Linked DNA regions of Streptomyces collinus Tu 365. The protein of the gene in region 2 interacts with the protein of the main gene of each other region in a pairwise test. Links are inferred from orthologs where the notes say so. Each region holds a gene or a part of one and is shown on either strand. Other genes may lie near its edges.

Region 1 (6,955 bases), 3.2 Mb from region 2 along the record:
CAGCACGCGGACCGGCTCTTCCGCTTCTCCGTGTCCGGCGCACGGCCCTCACGCCGCCGCGGGCAGCTCCGGCCGCAGCGGCCACTCCGTGCTGACGATCTCCTCCGAGCCGCTGCGCGCGAACCACGCCTGCAGCCCCCGCGCCTGCGCCGCGTGCCAGTTCGCCTGGAGCGTGTGCAACTCGGCGGGGGACAGCCGCTCCAGACGGGTCGCGAACCGCCGGCCCAGCGCCCGGACGACCTCCATGGCGGCCAGCGCGTCCGCCGCCGCGTCGTGCGCGCCCTCCAGCGTCACGCCGTAGTGCGCGCACAGGTCGGTCAGTGTGCGCCGGCCCTTGCGGTAGCGGTCCAGATGCTTGTCCAGGACCCGCGGGTCCAGCACCCGCAGCGGCGCCCGCTCGAACCAGCGGTCCAGCGACGAGGCCCGGTGCCGGCGCAACTCCCGGTCCAGCAGCGTCATGTCGAAGGGCGCGTTCATCACCACCAGCGGGCGCCCCATCGCCGCGTGCTCGGCGAGCTGCTCGGCTATCTCGTACATCACCGGCGCCGGCCAGCGCCCGTGGTGCTGCAGGTGCTCGTCCGTCAGTCCGTGCACCGCCGTCGCCGCCTCAGGCACCGCCACGCCCGGATTCACCAGCCAGCGCGTGATCCGCGGCCGGGTGCCCGGCGCGTCCTGGACGACGACGGCGGCCGACACGATCCGGTCGGTCTCGACGTCCACGCCCGTCGTCTCCGTGTCGAAGGCCGCCAGCGGCCCCTCGTACCAGGTCGTCATCCCCACACAACTCCTCGTTCACCCAAGGCAGGTGACGTTCCGTCTTCTGCCTGTTTGGTGATACCCGGGCCGTTTGCGCCGTACGCCGGACGGAGACAACAGGAGTACGGGTCTTTGCAGTTCAGCGGCCCGCTACGGGGAAACTCATGGCTCGGAAGGCTGTTGGTCATGGCCACTCTGCAGCCCGAGCGGGGCGGGCTGCTGCCCGAACGCACGGGCCCCCTTCGCGGCACACTCGCCACCACCGCCTGCATGGAGACACTGCAGGTCGGCTATCTGCACGCGGTCGCCGCGGCCGCGGGCTGCTCGCTGTCCCAGCCCTTCCCGGACAACGGCATCGACTGGCACGTCAGCCACAGCGCGCCCGCGCACACCGTCGACGACGAGGTCACCATCAAGGTGCAGCTCAAGTGCACCTACCAGATCGCGCCGAACCCGCCGGGCCCCTTCTTCTCCTTCACGCTGGACAACGACCACCTGCGCAAACTCGCCCGCACACCCGTCACGGTGCACAAGATCCTGGTCGTCATGCTCGTCCCGCGCTCCCAGGACGACTGGCTGCGCGCCGGCCACGACCGGCTGGACCTCAGGCACTGCTGCTACTGGGTCAACCTGGCCGGCCACCCGGTCACCGGCCGGCACCGGACCACCGTGCGGATACCGACCGCGCGGGTCTTCGACGACCGGGCGCTGTGCGAGATCATGACGCGGGTCGGGACGGGAGGCAGACCATGATCCGTCCGTACGACGAGCCCGGCCGCCAGGTCCGGCCGCACCCCGACGACCTCGCCTGGCACCGGCCGCCCGAGCCCGCCGACGTCGACCCCGCCGTGCTCGGCGCCCTGCTGCACCGGCACGGCTGGCAGCGGCGCGGCGGAGCGCCCGGCCGCTACGGCCGCTGGACCCCGCCGGGACCCGGCGTCGGCGCCACCAGCCTGCTGGTGCCCGAGAGCCGGGCCTTCCCCGACAGCGACGACCTGCTCGGCGAGGCCCTCGACGCCCTCGCCCGCAGCGCCACCCCCGCCGCCCGCGAAGTGCTGATCTCCCTCACCGTGCCCAGCGACGAGATCCGCTGGTGGCGGGACGTGCCCGACGGCCCCGCGGGCGCCGCCGCCTGGACGGCCGACGAGCATCTGCGCACCGCGGCCCGTGGCATGCTGCTCGCCGCCGCGCTCGCCACCCGCGCCCGGACCGGCTACCACGGCGCCCGGCACCGCGGGCCCGCCGCCGCGCTCCTGGAGCACGTCCTCGTGAGTCCCGCCGCCGAAGGCCGCCGGCTCACCGCGTTCGTGCCGGTGCCCACCGGCCGCGCGCTCGCCGTCCGCCTCCACCAGGCCCTGTACGCGACCCGCGAGGCCATCGACTACCAGCGGGCCACCGGCGGCATGGACGCCTTCGACGGCGCCGTGGCCGCGGGCGTCAGCCGCGAGCTGACCGAGGCGCTGACCGCGCTCGTCCGCGGTACCGAGGGCGCGCGCGTCGCCGTCGCCTGGGCACCGGGTCCCGGCGTGCCCGACGGCTGTGCCACCACCGCCGAACCCGTCGAGTTCTCACCCGGCGACCTGCCCGCGCTGCACGCCGCCGGGCTGCGCTACCTGCGGGGCGAGCCCTCCGTGCCGGTGCGGATCACCGGCGCCGTGGTCCGCCTGCGCCGCTCAGGGCCGCGCGGCGCCGGCACCGTACGGCTCCGGGTGCTCGCCGGGGCCGAGGTCCCGCACCTGCGCGTCACCCTCGACGAGGAGGACTACCGCGTCGCCGGGCACGCCCACCTCGTCGGCCTCCCCGTGCGGGTCCAGGGCCTGCTGGAGCGCCGGGGCGGCTTCCGCAGGCTCACCGGCGCCCGCGGGGTCGTCCCCGTGGAGGTGGACGACGCCGAGCGGGACCGGCTGATGAAGTCCCTCCAGGAGAGCCCCGGCTGGTTCGAGGAGGCGTGCGGCGAGGGGGATGCGGACGCGTACGGGGACGGGGACCGGGCGTAACCGTTTCGCGGTCCGAGCGGTCGGGTCGGTACGATCGCCTGTGCGCGCGCTCCTGGTATGGCGCCGCACCCACCTTCAGTCAGGAGAGACCGGTGTCAGACGTCCGTGTGATCATCCAACGCGATTCCGAGCGGGAAGAACGCGTGGTGACGACGGGCACTACGGCCGCCGACCTCTTCGCCGGCGAGCGCTCGATCATCGCCGCGCGCGTGGCCGGTGAGCTGCGGGACCTCAGCCACGAGCTGTCCGACGGCGACGAGGTCGAGGGCGTCGAGATCTCCTCCGAGGACGGTCTCGGCATCCTCCGCCACTCCACCGCGCACGTCATGGCGCAGGCCGTGCAGGAGCTGTTCCCCGAGGCCAAGCTGGGCATCGGCCCGCCCGTCAAGGACGGCTTCTACTACGACTTCGACGTCGAGAAGCCCTTCCACCCCGATGACCTCAAGGCCATCGAGAAGAAGATGCAGGAGATCCAGAAGCGCGGGCAGAAGTTCGCCCGCCGCGTGGTCACCGACGAGGCCGCCCGCGAGGAGCTGGCCGACGAGCCGTACAAGCTGGAGCTGATCGGCCTCAAGGGCTCCGCGTCCCACGACGACGGCGCGGACGTCGAGGTCGGCGCCGGCGAGCTGACGATCTACGACAACCTGGACGCCAAGACCGGCGAGCTGTGCTGGAAGGACCTCTGCCGCGGTCCGCACCTGCCCTCGACCCGCCTCATCCCGGCGTTCAAGCTGATGCGCAACGCGGCCGCCTACTGGCGCGGCAGCGAGAAGAACCCCATGCTCCAGCGCATCTACGGCACCGCGTGGCCGTCCAAGGACGAGCTGAAGGCGTACCTCGACTTCCTCGCCGAGGCCGAGAAGCGCGACCACCGCAAGCTCGGCTCCGAGCTGGACCTCTTCTCGATCCCCGAGCAGATCGGCTCCGGCCTCGCCGTCTTCCACCCCAAGGGCGGCATCGTCCGCCGCGTGATGGAGGACTACTCGCGCCGCCGGCACGAGGAGGAGGGCTACGAGTTCGTCTACACCCCGCACGCGACCAAGGGGAAGCTCTTCGAGACCTCGGGTCACCTGGACTGGTACGCCGACGGCATGTACCCGCCCATGCAGCTCGACGAGGGCGTGGACTACTACCTCAAGCCCATGAACTGCCCGATGCACAACCTGATCTTCGACGCGCGCGGTCGCTCGTACCGTGAACTGCCGCTGCGCCTCTTCGAGTTCGGGACCGTGTACCGGTACGAGAAGTCGGGTGTCGTGCACGGCCTGACCCGGGCCCGCGGCTTCACCCAGGACGACGCGCACATCTACTGCACCCGTGAGCAGATGTCCGAGGAGCTGGACAAGACGCTCACCTTCGTCCTCGGCCTGCTGCGCGACTACGGCCTGACCGACTTCTACCTGGAGCTGTCCACCAAGGACCCGGAGAAGTTCGTCGGCTCCGACGAGGTCTGGGAGGAGGCGACCGAGACCCTGCGCCAGGTCGCCGAGAAGCAGGGCCTGCCCCTGGTCCCGGACCCGGGCGGCGCCGCCTTCTACGGCCCGAAGATCTCCGTCCAGACCAAGGACGCGATCGGGCGTACCTGGCAGATGTCGACCATCCAGCTCGACTTCAACCTGCCCGAGCGGTTCGACCTCGAGTACACCGGCCCCGACGGCTCCAAGCAGCGCCCGGTCATGATCCACCGCGCGCTGTTCGGCTCCATCGAGCGGTTCTTCGCCGTGCTCCTCGAGCACTACGCGGGCGCGTTCCCGGCGTGGCTGGCCCCGGTCCAGGCGCTCGGCATCCCGATCGGCGACGGGCACGTGGAGTACCTGGAGAAGTTCGCCGCGGCGGCCCGCAGGAAGGGGCTGCGCGTCGAGGTGGACTCCTCGTCGGACCGTATGCAGAAGAAGATCCGCAACGCCCAGAAGCAGAAGGTGCCCTTCATGGTCATCGCGGGCGACGAGGACATGTCGAACAACTCGGTGTCCTTCCGCTACCGCGACGGCTCGCAGGAGAACGGCATCCCGTTCGACGAGGCCATCGCCAAGATCGCGAAGGTCGTGGAGGAGCGGGCGCAGATCTGACCCGCCGTGCGCGCGAGGCCCCCGGGGATCATCTCCTCGGGGGCCTTTCGTCGCCCTCGCGCGTGAAGACCTGCATCAGCCAGGACGAGAACGAACCCGTCACCGCGCCGAGCAGCCCCAGGCCGCAGGCCATCATGCCGATCGCGATCGCCCGGCCGCCCGCGGTCACCGGGACGACGTCCCCGTAGCCCACGGTGCTCAGGGTCGCGGCGGCCCACCACACGGCGTCGCCGAACGTCAGGATGGTCGCGCCGGGCGCCCCGCGCTCCTGCTGGAAGACCGCGAGCGCGCCGGAGAAGCCGAGCAGCAGGGTCGAGATGCTGGTGTAGGACATCACCCGGGCGTACAGCGACAGCCTCGGCTCTCCCTGCCGGCGCTGGACCACCTCGTAGAGCGGGACGATCCTCAGCGGTCGCAGCAGCGGCAGCACGACCACGACCGAGTGCAGCACGTGCGTGGTGACGAAGCGCAGGAAGCGCAGCCCGCTGAGCCGCCAGCGCACCAGGTAGTCCACCACGAACACCAGCCACAGGGTGCCCATCACGGCCCAGCAGAGGTCCTGCACGTTCGACGGCAGACCCACGGCGAGCACCCGGATCGCATAGACGGCGGTGAAGGCCAGTGACGCCACGAACAGGGGGATCTCGGTGCGCTGCTCCCAACGGGCCGCGGGGCTGTCGTCGTCCACCGGCCAAGCTTGGCCGGTCGCCGCCGTCGCGCCGCCCCGGCGACACGCCGCGAACGGGCGAAGCCATATGCTGCCTTGCATGACGAGTGAGCCGGAACAGCAGATCGGAGTGGGGACGCAGGACGCGTTCCAGCGCCTGTGGACTCCCCACCGGATGGCCTACATCCAGGGCGAGAACAAGCCGACCGGGCCGGGGTCCGGCGACGGCTGCCCCTTCTGCTCGATCCCGGCCAAGTCCGACGAGGACGGGCTGATCGTCCGCCGCGGCGAGCACGTGTACGCCGTCCTCAACCTCTACCCGTACAACGGCGGCCACCTGATGACGGTGCCCTACCGGCACGTCGCCGACTACACCGAGCTGACCGGGCCGGAGACCGCCGAACTGGCCGAGCTGACCAAGCAGGCGATGACGGCCCTGCGCACCGCCTCCGGCGCGCAGGGGTTCAACATCGGCATGAACCAGGGCGCGGTGGCCGGCGCCGGCATCGCGGCCCACCTGCACCAGCACATCGTCCCCCGCTGGGGAGGCGACACCAACTTCATGCCGGTGGTCGGGCACACACGCGTCCTGCCGCAGCTCCTGGCCGACACCAGGAAGATGCTGGCGGAAGCCTGGCCGACCGCCTGACCTTCCTTCTTCACGGGGCCGGGGGGCGGCCGCCCCCGGCCCCGGTCCCGTGACCGACCGACCGCGGGCTCACGCGTCGTACAGGTCGGCCTTCCGCGGCGAGGCGTCCTGGACCAGGCCGCTGAGGACGGACGAGCGGTTGCCGAACTTCTCGATGTTCACGCCGTTCTCCTCCAGGACCCGCAGCGCGGCCGAGTGCACCACGCGCAGCACCGGCGTGGCCGCGCGCAGGGCGTCGTCGGCCATGAAGCGGTGCCGCCAGGGCTGGTCGGCCCAGGCGTGCCGCAGACCGAACGGCTCCGGCAGCACGAGTGAGCCGCCGAGCCACTTCTGCAGCGGCGGGTACCAGCCCAGCGGGGCGCGCGCGGCGAGCCGTACGACCTCGTCGGCGGTGACCAGCGGCAGCTTCACCGTCCGGGTCTCCCAGGGCTTGAAGGACTTGGAGACCTCCTTGGCCGGGGCCTCCGGCTTGGAGGTGAACAGCGGGTTCACCGGTCCCAGGGCGTGTCCGGTCACCTCGATGCGCAGCGTCTCGTGCAGCACGGTCACCGTGATCAGCATGGTGATGACCAGCTGCCCGTCCCACAGGGTCCACTGCACGCCGAGGTAGTGCCGGTCGCCGCTGCCGAACTGCTGCTTGTTGCAGATCTCCTGTATCGCGTGCTGCTTGATCTGGAACGCGTCGACGTCCGTGCCCCCCGGGCGGGCGACCGCCGTCGCCTTCTCACCGATCGGCGTGACGATCCAGTGCCGTATCGAGGGCCGCGGGAAACCGCCGGTGTTCAGCGGGCCCCGCTCCAGCATGCGGAGCTGGTCG
Region 2 (6,872 bases):
CCTTGCCGAGCAGGCCCTTGACCGACGGGTAGGCGTAGAAGGCGCCCTCGGGCTCGGGGCAGAGCACGCCGTCGATCTCGTTGAGCATCCGCACGATGGTCCTGCGGCGGCGGTCGAAGGCCTCGCGCATCCTCGCCACGGCGTCCAGGTCGCCGGAGACGGCGGCCAGCGCGGCCACCTGGGCCACGTTCGAGACGTTCGAGGTGGCGTGCGACTGGAGGTTGGTCGCGGCCTTGACGACGTCCTTCGGGCCGATGACCCAGCCCACGCGCCAGCCGGTCATGGCGTACGTCTTCGCGACGCCGTTGACCACGATGCACTTGTCCCGCAGCTCGGGCAGGAGCGCGGGCAGGGACACGGAGACCGCGTCGCCGTAGACGAGGTGCTCGTAGATCTCGTCGGTCAGCACCCACAGGCCGTGCTCGACGGCCCAGCGGCCGATCGCCTCGGTCTCGGCCTCGGAGTAGACCGCGCCGGTCGGGTTGGACGGGGAGACGAAGAGGACGACCTTCGTCTTCTCCGTGCGGGCGGCCTCCAGCTGCTCGACCGAGACCCGGTAGCCGGTCGTCTCGTCGGCGACGACCTCCACCGGGACACCGCCGGCCAGCCGGATCGACTCCGGGTACGTCGTCCAGTACGGGGCCGGGACGATGACCTCGTCGCCCGGGTCGAGGATCGCGGCGAACGCCTCGTAGATGGCCTGCTTGCCGCCGTTGGTCACCAGGATCTGCGAGACGTCGGGCTCCCAGCCGGAGTCGCGCAGCGTCTTCGCGGCGATCGCGGCCTTCAGCTCGGGCAGGCCGCCGGCCGGCGTGTACCGGTGGTACTTCGGGTTCTTGCAGGCCTCGACGGCCGCCTCGACGATGTAGTCCGGGGTCGGGAAGTCGGGCTCGCCGGCGCCGAAGCCGATCACCGGACGCCCGGCGGCCTTCAGGGCCTTGGCCTTGGCGTCCACGGCGAGGGTGGCGGACTCGGAGATCGCGCCGACTCGGGCGGAGACCCGGCGCTCGGTGGGAGGGGTTGCAGCGCTCATGGGGTCCATCGTTCCAGACCGGAAATGCCCCCGGCACACGGGTTTCACGGACTGAACAGCAAGGGGTCGAGGCGTGAACAGGGGTACGAATCGCGCCCGCGGCCAGGACGATCTTCGGCCGGGGCGTCCTGGGCGGGCACTTTCTGTTCGACGCAAGCCCGCCGACCACGTACACTCTCACCTCGTTGGCCTTCAGCGGCCGTTCCGGGGCCGGTGCACACCGAGCACCCGGTCGGATGCGGTACGTTGGGGGACACCAAAGGGTCGTAGCTCAATTGGTAGAGCACCGGTCTCCAAAACCGGCGGTTGGGGGTTCAAGTCCCTCCGGCCCTGCTACACACACCGCCAGGATGTGTGCGCTTGTACGTACAGCAATGCACCGCCGTGCGGCTCAGAAACCGGGCGCGGCACGGCCACGACCCGGGATCAGGTGAGGACGAATGACGGACGCCGTGGGCTCCATCGACACGCCTGACGCCGATGAGGTGCCCGAGTCCAAGAAGAAGGCCCGCAAGGGCGGCAAGCGCGCCAAGAAGGGCCCGCTGAAGCGTCTCGCCATCTTCTACCGCCAGATCGTCGCGGAGCTCCGCAAGGTCGTCTGGCCGACTCGCAACCAGCTGACGTCGTACACCACAGTGGTGATCTTCTTCGTTGCCATCATGATCGCCTTGGTGACCGTGATTGACTATGGGCTCAACCACGCGGCCAAGTACGTCTTCGGCTGAGCCAAGAGCGAAGGGCGCCGTGGTACCGGCGCCCGTTTTCGCATGTTCCACCCCTATGTATCCAGGAAGAAGCAGCCATCGTGTCTGACCCGAACCTGAACGACGCCATCGAGCCTCGCGGGAATGCCGCCGAGTCGGTGGACGACGAGCTCGACATCGTCGAAGGCGCGGACGAGCAGGACGAGTTCGAGGCTGCCGAGGCCGAACTGGGGGAGCCGGCCGAGGAGGCCGCGCTGCACGTCGAGGACGAGGACGCCGAAGAGGCCGAGGACGTCGACGCCGCTGACGAGAGCGACGAGCTCGCCGCCGGCGACGAGACGGCCGAGGCCGTCACGGAGGAGCCCGCGGAGCCCGTCGACCCGATCGAGGCCCTGCGTCAGGAGCTGCGCCTCCTGCCCGGCGAGTGGTACGTCATCCACACCTACGCCGGCTACGAGAACCGCGTGAAGACCAACCTGGAGCAGCGCGCCGTCTCGCTGAACGTCGAGGACTACATCTTCCAGGCCGAGGTGCCGCAGGAAGAGGTCGTCCAGATCAAGAACGGCGACCGCAAGACGATCAAGCAGAACAAGCTGCCGGGTTACGTCCTGGTCCGCATGGACCTGACCAACGAGTCGTGGGGCGTCGTCCGCAACACCCCGGGTGTGACCGGCTTCGTCGGCAACGCCTACGACCCGTACCCGCTGACCCTGGACGAGATCGTCAAGATGCTCGCCCCGGAGGCCGAGGAGAAGGCCGCCCGCGAGGCCGCCGAGGCCGAGGGCAAGCCCGCCCCGCAGCGCAAGGTCGAGGTCCAGGTGCTGGACTTCGAGGTCGGCGACTCGGTCACCGTCACCGACGGCCCGTTCGCCACGCTGCAGGCGACCATCAACGAGATCAACCCCGACTCGAAGAAGGTCAAGGGCCTGGTGGAGATCTTCGGGCGTGAGACGCCGGTCGAGCTCTCCTTCGACCAGATCCAGAAGAACTAGTTCTTTTCTGGACCTCTTGCTTCCGTGCAGGTCAGACAGGCTGCTTCAGCCCGTCTGACCTGCACGGTTTTTGGCCGCGCATCTATACCCGTTATCGTTGTGCGGTATGCCTGCGTCCGGGTGGTCCCCGGATGCCGGCAGGACCCGAATCGAAAGGACCCGGAGAGCTATGCCTCCCAAGAAGAAGAAGGTCACGGGGCTCATCAAGCTCCAGATCAACGCCGGTGCGGCGAACCCCGCCCCGCCGGTCGGCCCCGCGCTCGGTCAGCACGGCGTCAACATCATGGAGTTCTGCAAGGCCTACAACGCCGCGACCGAGTCGCAGCGTGGCTGGGTCATCCCGGTGGAGATCACGGTCTACGAGGACCGCTCCTTCACCTTCGTCACCAAGACGCCGCCGGCCGCGAAGATGATCCTCAAGGCCGCGGGTGTCGAGAAGGGCTCCGGCGAGCCGCACAAGACCAAGGTCGCCAAGATCACCGAGGCCCAGGTCCGCGAGATCGCCGAGACCAAGATGCCCGACCTCAACGCGAACGACCTGGACGCCGCGTCGAAGATCATCGCCGGCACCGCCCGCTCCATGGGCATCACGGTCGAGGGCTGACCCCACCCCCAGTAGTCCATGCGGCCGTAGCCGGTCGCACGTGGCAGGGCCTGCTCGGCCCGGATACCACGACTCCTTTCAGAACACACAGGAGCAAGTTGTGAGCAAGCGCAGCAAGGCTCTCCGCGCTGCGGACGCCAAGATCGACCGGGAGAAGCTGTACGCCCCGCTCGAGGCCGTCCGTCTCGCCAAGGAGACCTCCACGACCAAGTTCGACGGCACCGTCGAGGTCGCCTTCCGCCTGGGTGTCGACCCGCGCAAGGCCGACCAGATGGTCCGTGGCACCGTGAACCTGCCGCACGGCACCGGCAAGACTGCCCGGGTCCTGGTCTTCGCGACCGGTGACCGTGCTGCGGCCGCGGAGGCCGCGGGCGCCGACATCGTCGGCTCCGACGAACTGATCGACGAGGTGGCGAAGGGCCGTCTGGACTTCGACGCCGTCGTCGCCACCCCGGACCTCATGGGCAAGGTCGGCCGCCTCGGCCGCGTCCTCGGCCCGCGTGGTCTGATGCCGAACCCGAAGACCGGCACCGTCACCCCCGACGTGGCCAAGGCCGTCACGGACATCAAGGGCGGCAAGATCGAGTTCCGCGTCGACAAGCACTCGAACCTGCACTTCATCATCGGCAAGGCGTCCTTCGACGACGACAAGCTGGTGGAGAACTACGGCGCCGCGCTGGAGGAGATCCTCCGTCTGAAGCCGTCCGCCGCCAAGGGTCGCTACATCAAGAAGGCCGCCATCACCACCACGATGGGCCCCGGCATTCCGGTCGACCCCAACCGCACCCGCAACCTCCTCGTCGAGGAGGACCCGGCCGCCGTCTGAGCCCCCGGCTCCACCGGCAGCCGCGTCAGCGACGCGTGAGCGAGGGCGGGCCCCGCACCTGGAACCTTCCGGGTGCGGGGCCCGTCCTTTCTGTGTGCGACCTTTCGCACGACTGTCATTGGCCTGGCCCAGCGTGCAGGCACAGGACTCTCGCATAGGGGTGGGACGACATGAACAGCAGGACCGTACGCCGGGTGAGCCTTTCCGTCGCGGTGGTGGCCGCGCTGACGGGACTGGCCGCCTGCGGCTCGGACAAGGGCGACAAGGCCGTCGGCAAGACCGTCACGGACATGAGCCCGCTCGCCGCCCTGCGCTCCGCCGAGCAGTCCACCGACAAGGCCGAGTCCGCCAAGGTCCGCTCCAGCACCTCCCTCGGCGACACCATGTCGATGACCGCCGACGGCGCCCTCGCCTGGGGCGGCGGTCTCAAGGGCAACCTCACCATCACGTACACCGGCGGCAAGATGGCCGACGCCATGCGCCAGGCCGGCTCCACGTCGATGCAGGCCCGCTACCTGCCGGACGCCTACTACGCGAAGATGAGCGACAAGTTCGCCCAGCAGTTCGGCAAGCACTGGATCAGGTACGCCTACGACGACCTCGCCAAGTTCGGCGGCGGCTCCGGCGCGTACATCAAGGACCAGATGCAGAACACCACGCCGAACCAGTCGGTGAAGCTGCTGCTGGCCTCGGGCGACGTGAAGAAGGTCGGCAAGGAGAAGGTCTCCGGCACGGACGCCACGCACTACGCGGGCACGGTCCAGGTCGCCGACCTCGCCGGCAAGAACAGCAACCTCACCGCCGAGCAGCTGGCCGGCCTGAAGAAGCAGCTCAGCCAGGCGGGCGTCACCACCGAGACCGTCGACATCTGGGTCAACGACCAGAGCCTGCTGGTCAAGAAGATCGAGAAGGCGACCACCGCGAACGGCGTCATGACCAGCACGGCCTACTACACCGACTACGGCGTGAAGGTCTCCGCCGAGGCGCCCCCGGCCGGCGACACCAAGGACTTCAAGGACCTCATGAAGTCCGGCGGCGTCACGGGCGGCACCGGCTCCGGCACCGTCTCCTGACCCGCCGCGCGCCGGCCGCGGGCCGGCGCGCGTGCCCGCGGGGCGGCCCGTCCGGGCGCCCCGCGGGACGGCCGCGGCGGCGCCCCCGGAGCCCGATTTGCTCGACGGCGCCCCGGTCCCGTACTCTCCTACCGAAGCCAAAGACCGCTGGTCGTTGCCGTGCGCTCCCCCGAGGGTGCGGTGGCCGAAGGATCCGCTGAAGAGTGGACGACCCGCGCAGGTGACTGTGGAAGAACTCCCGGAGTACACGCCCTGAGTGTGTGCGGCCGGTCGAGTCCGCCCCGAGCGCCTGCGCCGGGGCGTTTCGTTTTCCCCAGTCCTCCTTCGGGTCCGCGCGGTCCGAATCACCCGGAAGGAGGCCGAGGCTCTATGGCGAGGCCCGACAAGGCTGCCGCGGTTGCGGAGCTGACGGACAAGTTCCGCAGCTCCAACGCCGCCGTGCTGACCGAGTACCGCGGTCTCACCGTGGCGCAGCTCAAGACGCTGCGCCGGTCGCTCGGTGAGAACGCCCAGTACGCCGTGGTGAAGAACACGCTGACCAAGATTGCGGCCAACGAGGCCGGGATCACGCTGGACGACCAGCTCTTCGCTGGTCCGACGGCCGTCGCCTTCGTCACCGGTGACCCGGTGGAGTCGGCGAAGGGTCTCCGTGACTTCGCCAAGGACAACCCGAATCTCATCATCAAGGGCGGTGTCCTTGACGGCAAGGCGCTGTCCGCCGATGAGATCAAGAAGCTTGCGGACCTCGAGTCCCGCGAGGTTCTGCTCTCCAAGCTGGCCGGTGCGTTCAAGGGCAAGCAGTCCCAGGCTGCCTCTGTCTTCCAGGCGCTCCCGTCGAAGCTCGTCCGCACCGTGGACGCGCTTCGGGCCAAGCAGGACGAGCAGGGCGGTGCCGAGTAACTCGGCTCGCTTTCTGACTCTGGCCGCCTGACGCGGCGAGGGTCGCAGCGGGCCGACGTACGCCCGCCACACCCAGTACATCCGGCACCCGCCGAATTAGTGGAAGGATCGCCCATCATGGCGAAGCTCAGCCAGGAAGACCTGCTCGCGCAGTTCGAGGAGATGACCCTCATCGAGCTCTCCGAGTTCGTGAAGGCCTTCGAGGAGAAGTTCGACGTCACCGCCGCCGCCGCCGCGCCGGTCGTCGTGGCCGGTGGCGCCGGTGCCGGTGCCGCCGAGGCCGAGGAGGAGAAGGACGAGTTCGACGTCATCCTCACCGGTGCCGGCGACAAGAAGATCCAGGTCATCAAGGTCGTGCGTGAGCTGACCTCCCTGGGTCTGAAGGAGGCCAAGGACCTCGTGGACGGCGCCCCGAAGCCCGTTCTCGAGAAGGTCGCCAAGGACGCCGCCGAGAAGGCCGCCGAGTCCCTCAAGGGCGCCGGCGCCTCCGTCGAGGTCAAGTAAGACCTTCCGGGGTTCCTCGAACCTCAGCACGCTGATTGCGGCCTCCTGAGGCTGTAACGCGAACGCACCGAAGAGCGATCATCCATCCGGGTGGTCGCTCTTCGGCGTATCCGGAGGTCGGCTTCGGTTGCCTTGCACTCGTGACGGCGAGGGGTATGGTGATCTTCGTTGTGTCTCCGGCCAGTCTCGTTTGGGCAGGGGGGCCTTGACGAACCGCACGCAGCGCGCAATTCTCA

The links. Proteins that work in one complex are often made in the same cells at the same time.
Region 1: the proteins of rplA (region 2) and thrS interact in binary tests that used the Escherichia coli proteins (3 or more experiments, as listed by UniProt). The link is inferred for Streptomyces collinus Tu 365 from one-to-one orthologs.

What each region holds. Positions count from the first base shown.
Region 1 is NC_021985.1:1,875,021-1,881,975, reverse strand. What follows is about bases 2,405-5,333. They hold thrS (threonine--tRNA ligase), read left to right. Parts: upstream 2,405-2,845; coding sequence 2,846-4,822; downstream 4,823-5,333. Other genes in these bases: B446_RS07815 (potassium channel family protein), read right to left, coding at 4,851-5,333; B446_RS07825 (hypothetical protein), read left to right, coding at 2,405-2,753. Also shown: B446_RS07835 (3'-5' exonuclease), read right to left, coding at 49-774; B446_RS07830 (DUF4365 domain-containing protein), read left to right, coding at 943-1,509; more of B446_RS07825, read left to right, coding at 1,506-2,404; more of B446_RS07815, read right to left, coding at 5,334-5,510; B446_RS07810 (HIT family protein), read left to right, coding at 5,578-6,138; B446_RS07805 (membrane protein), read right to left, coding at 6,208-6,955. UniProt on the Escherichia coli protein: Catalyzes the attachment of threonine to tRNA(Thr) in a two-step reaction: L-threonine is first activated by ATP to form Thr-AMP and then transferred to the acceptor end of tRNA(Thr). The rate-limiting step is amino acid activation in the presence of tRNA.
Region 2 is NC_021985.1:5,054,416-5,061,287, forward strand. What follows is about bases 2,451-5,296. They hold rplA (50S ribosomal protein L1), read left to right. Parts: upstream 2,451-3,433; coding sequence 3,434-4,159; downstream 4,160-5,296. Other genes in these bases: nusG (transcription termination/antitermination protein NusG), read left to right, coding at 2,451-2,729; rplK (50S ribosomal protein L11), read left to right, coding at 2,899-3,333; B446_RS22085 (hypothetical protein), read left to right, coding at 4,330-5,232. Outside these bases: B446_RS22055 (pyridoxal phosphate-dependent aminotransferase), read right to left, coding at 1-1,033; preprotein translocase subunit SecE, read left to right, coding at 1,474-1,758; more of nusG, read left to right, coding at 1,839-2,450; rplJ (50S ribosomal protein L10), read left to right, coding at 5,602-6,132; rplL (50S ribosomal protein L7/L12), read left to right, coding at 6,250-6,636. UniProt on the Escherichia coli protein: One of the primary rRNA binding proteins, it binds very close to the 3'-end of the 23S rRNA. Forms part of the L1 stalk. It is often not seen in high-resolution crystal structures, but can be seen in cryo_EM and 3D reconstruction models.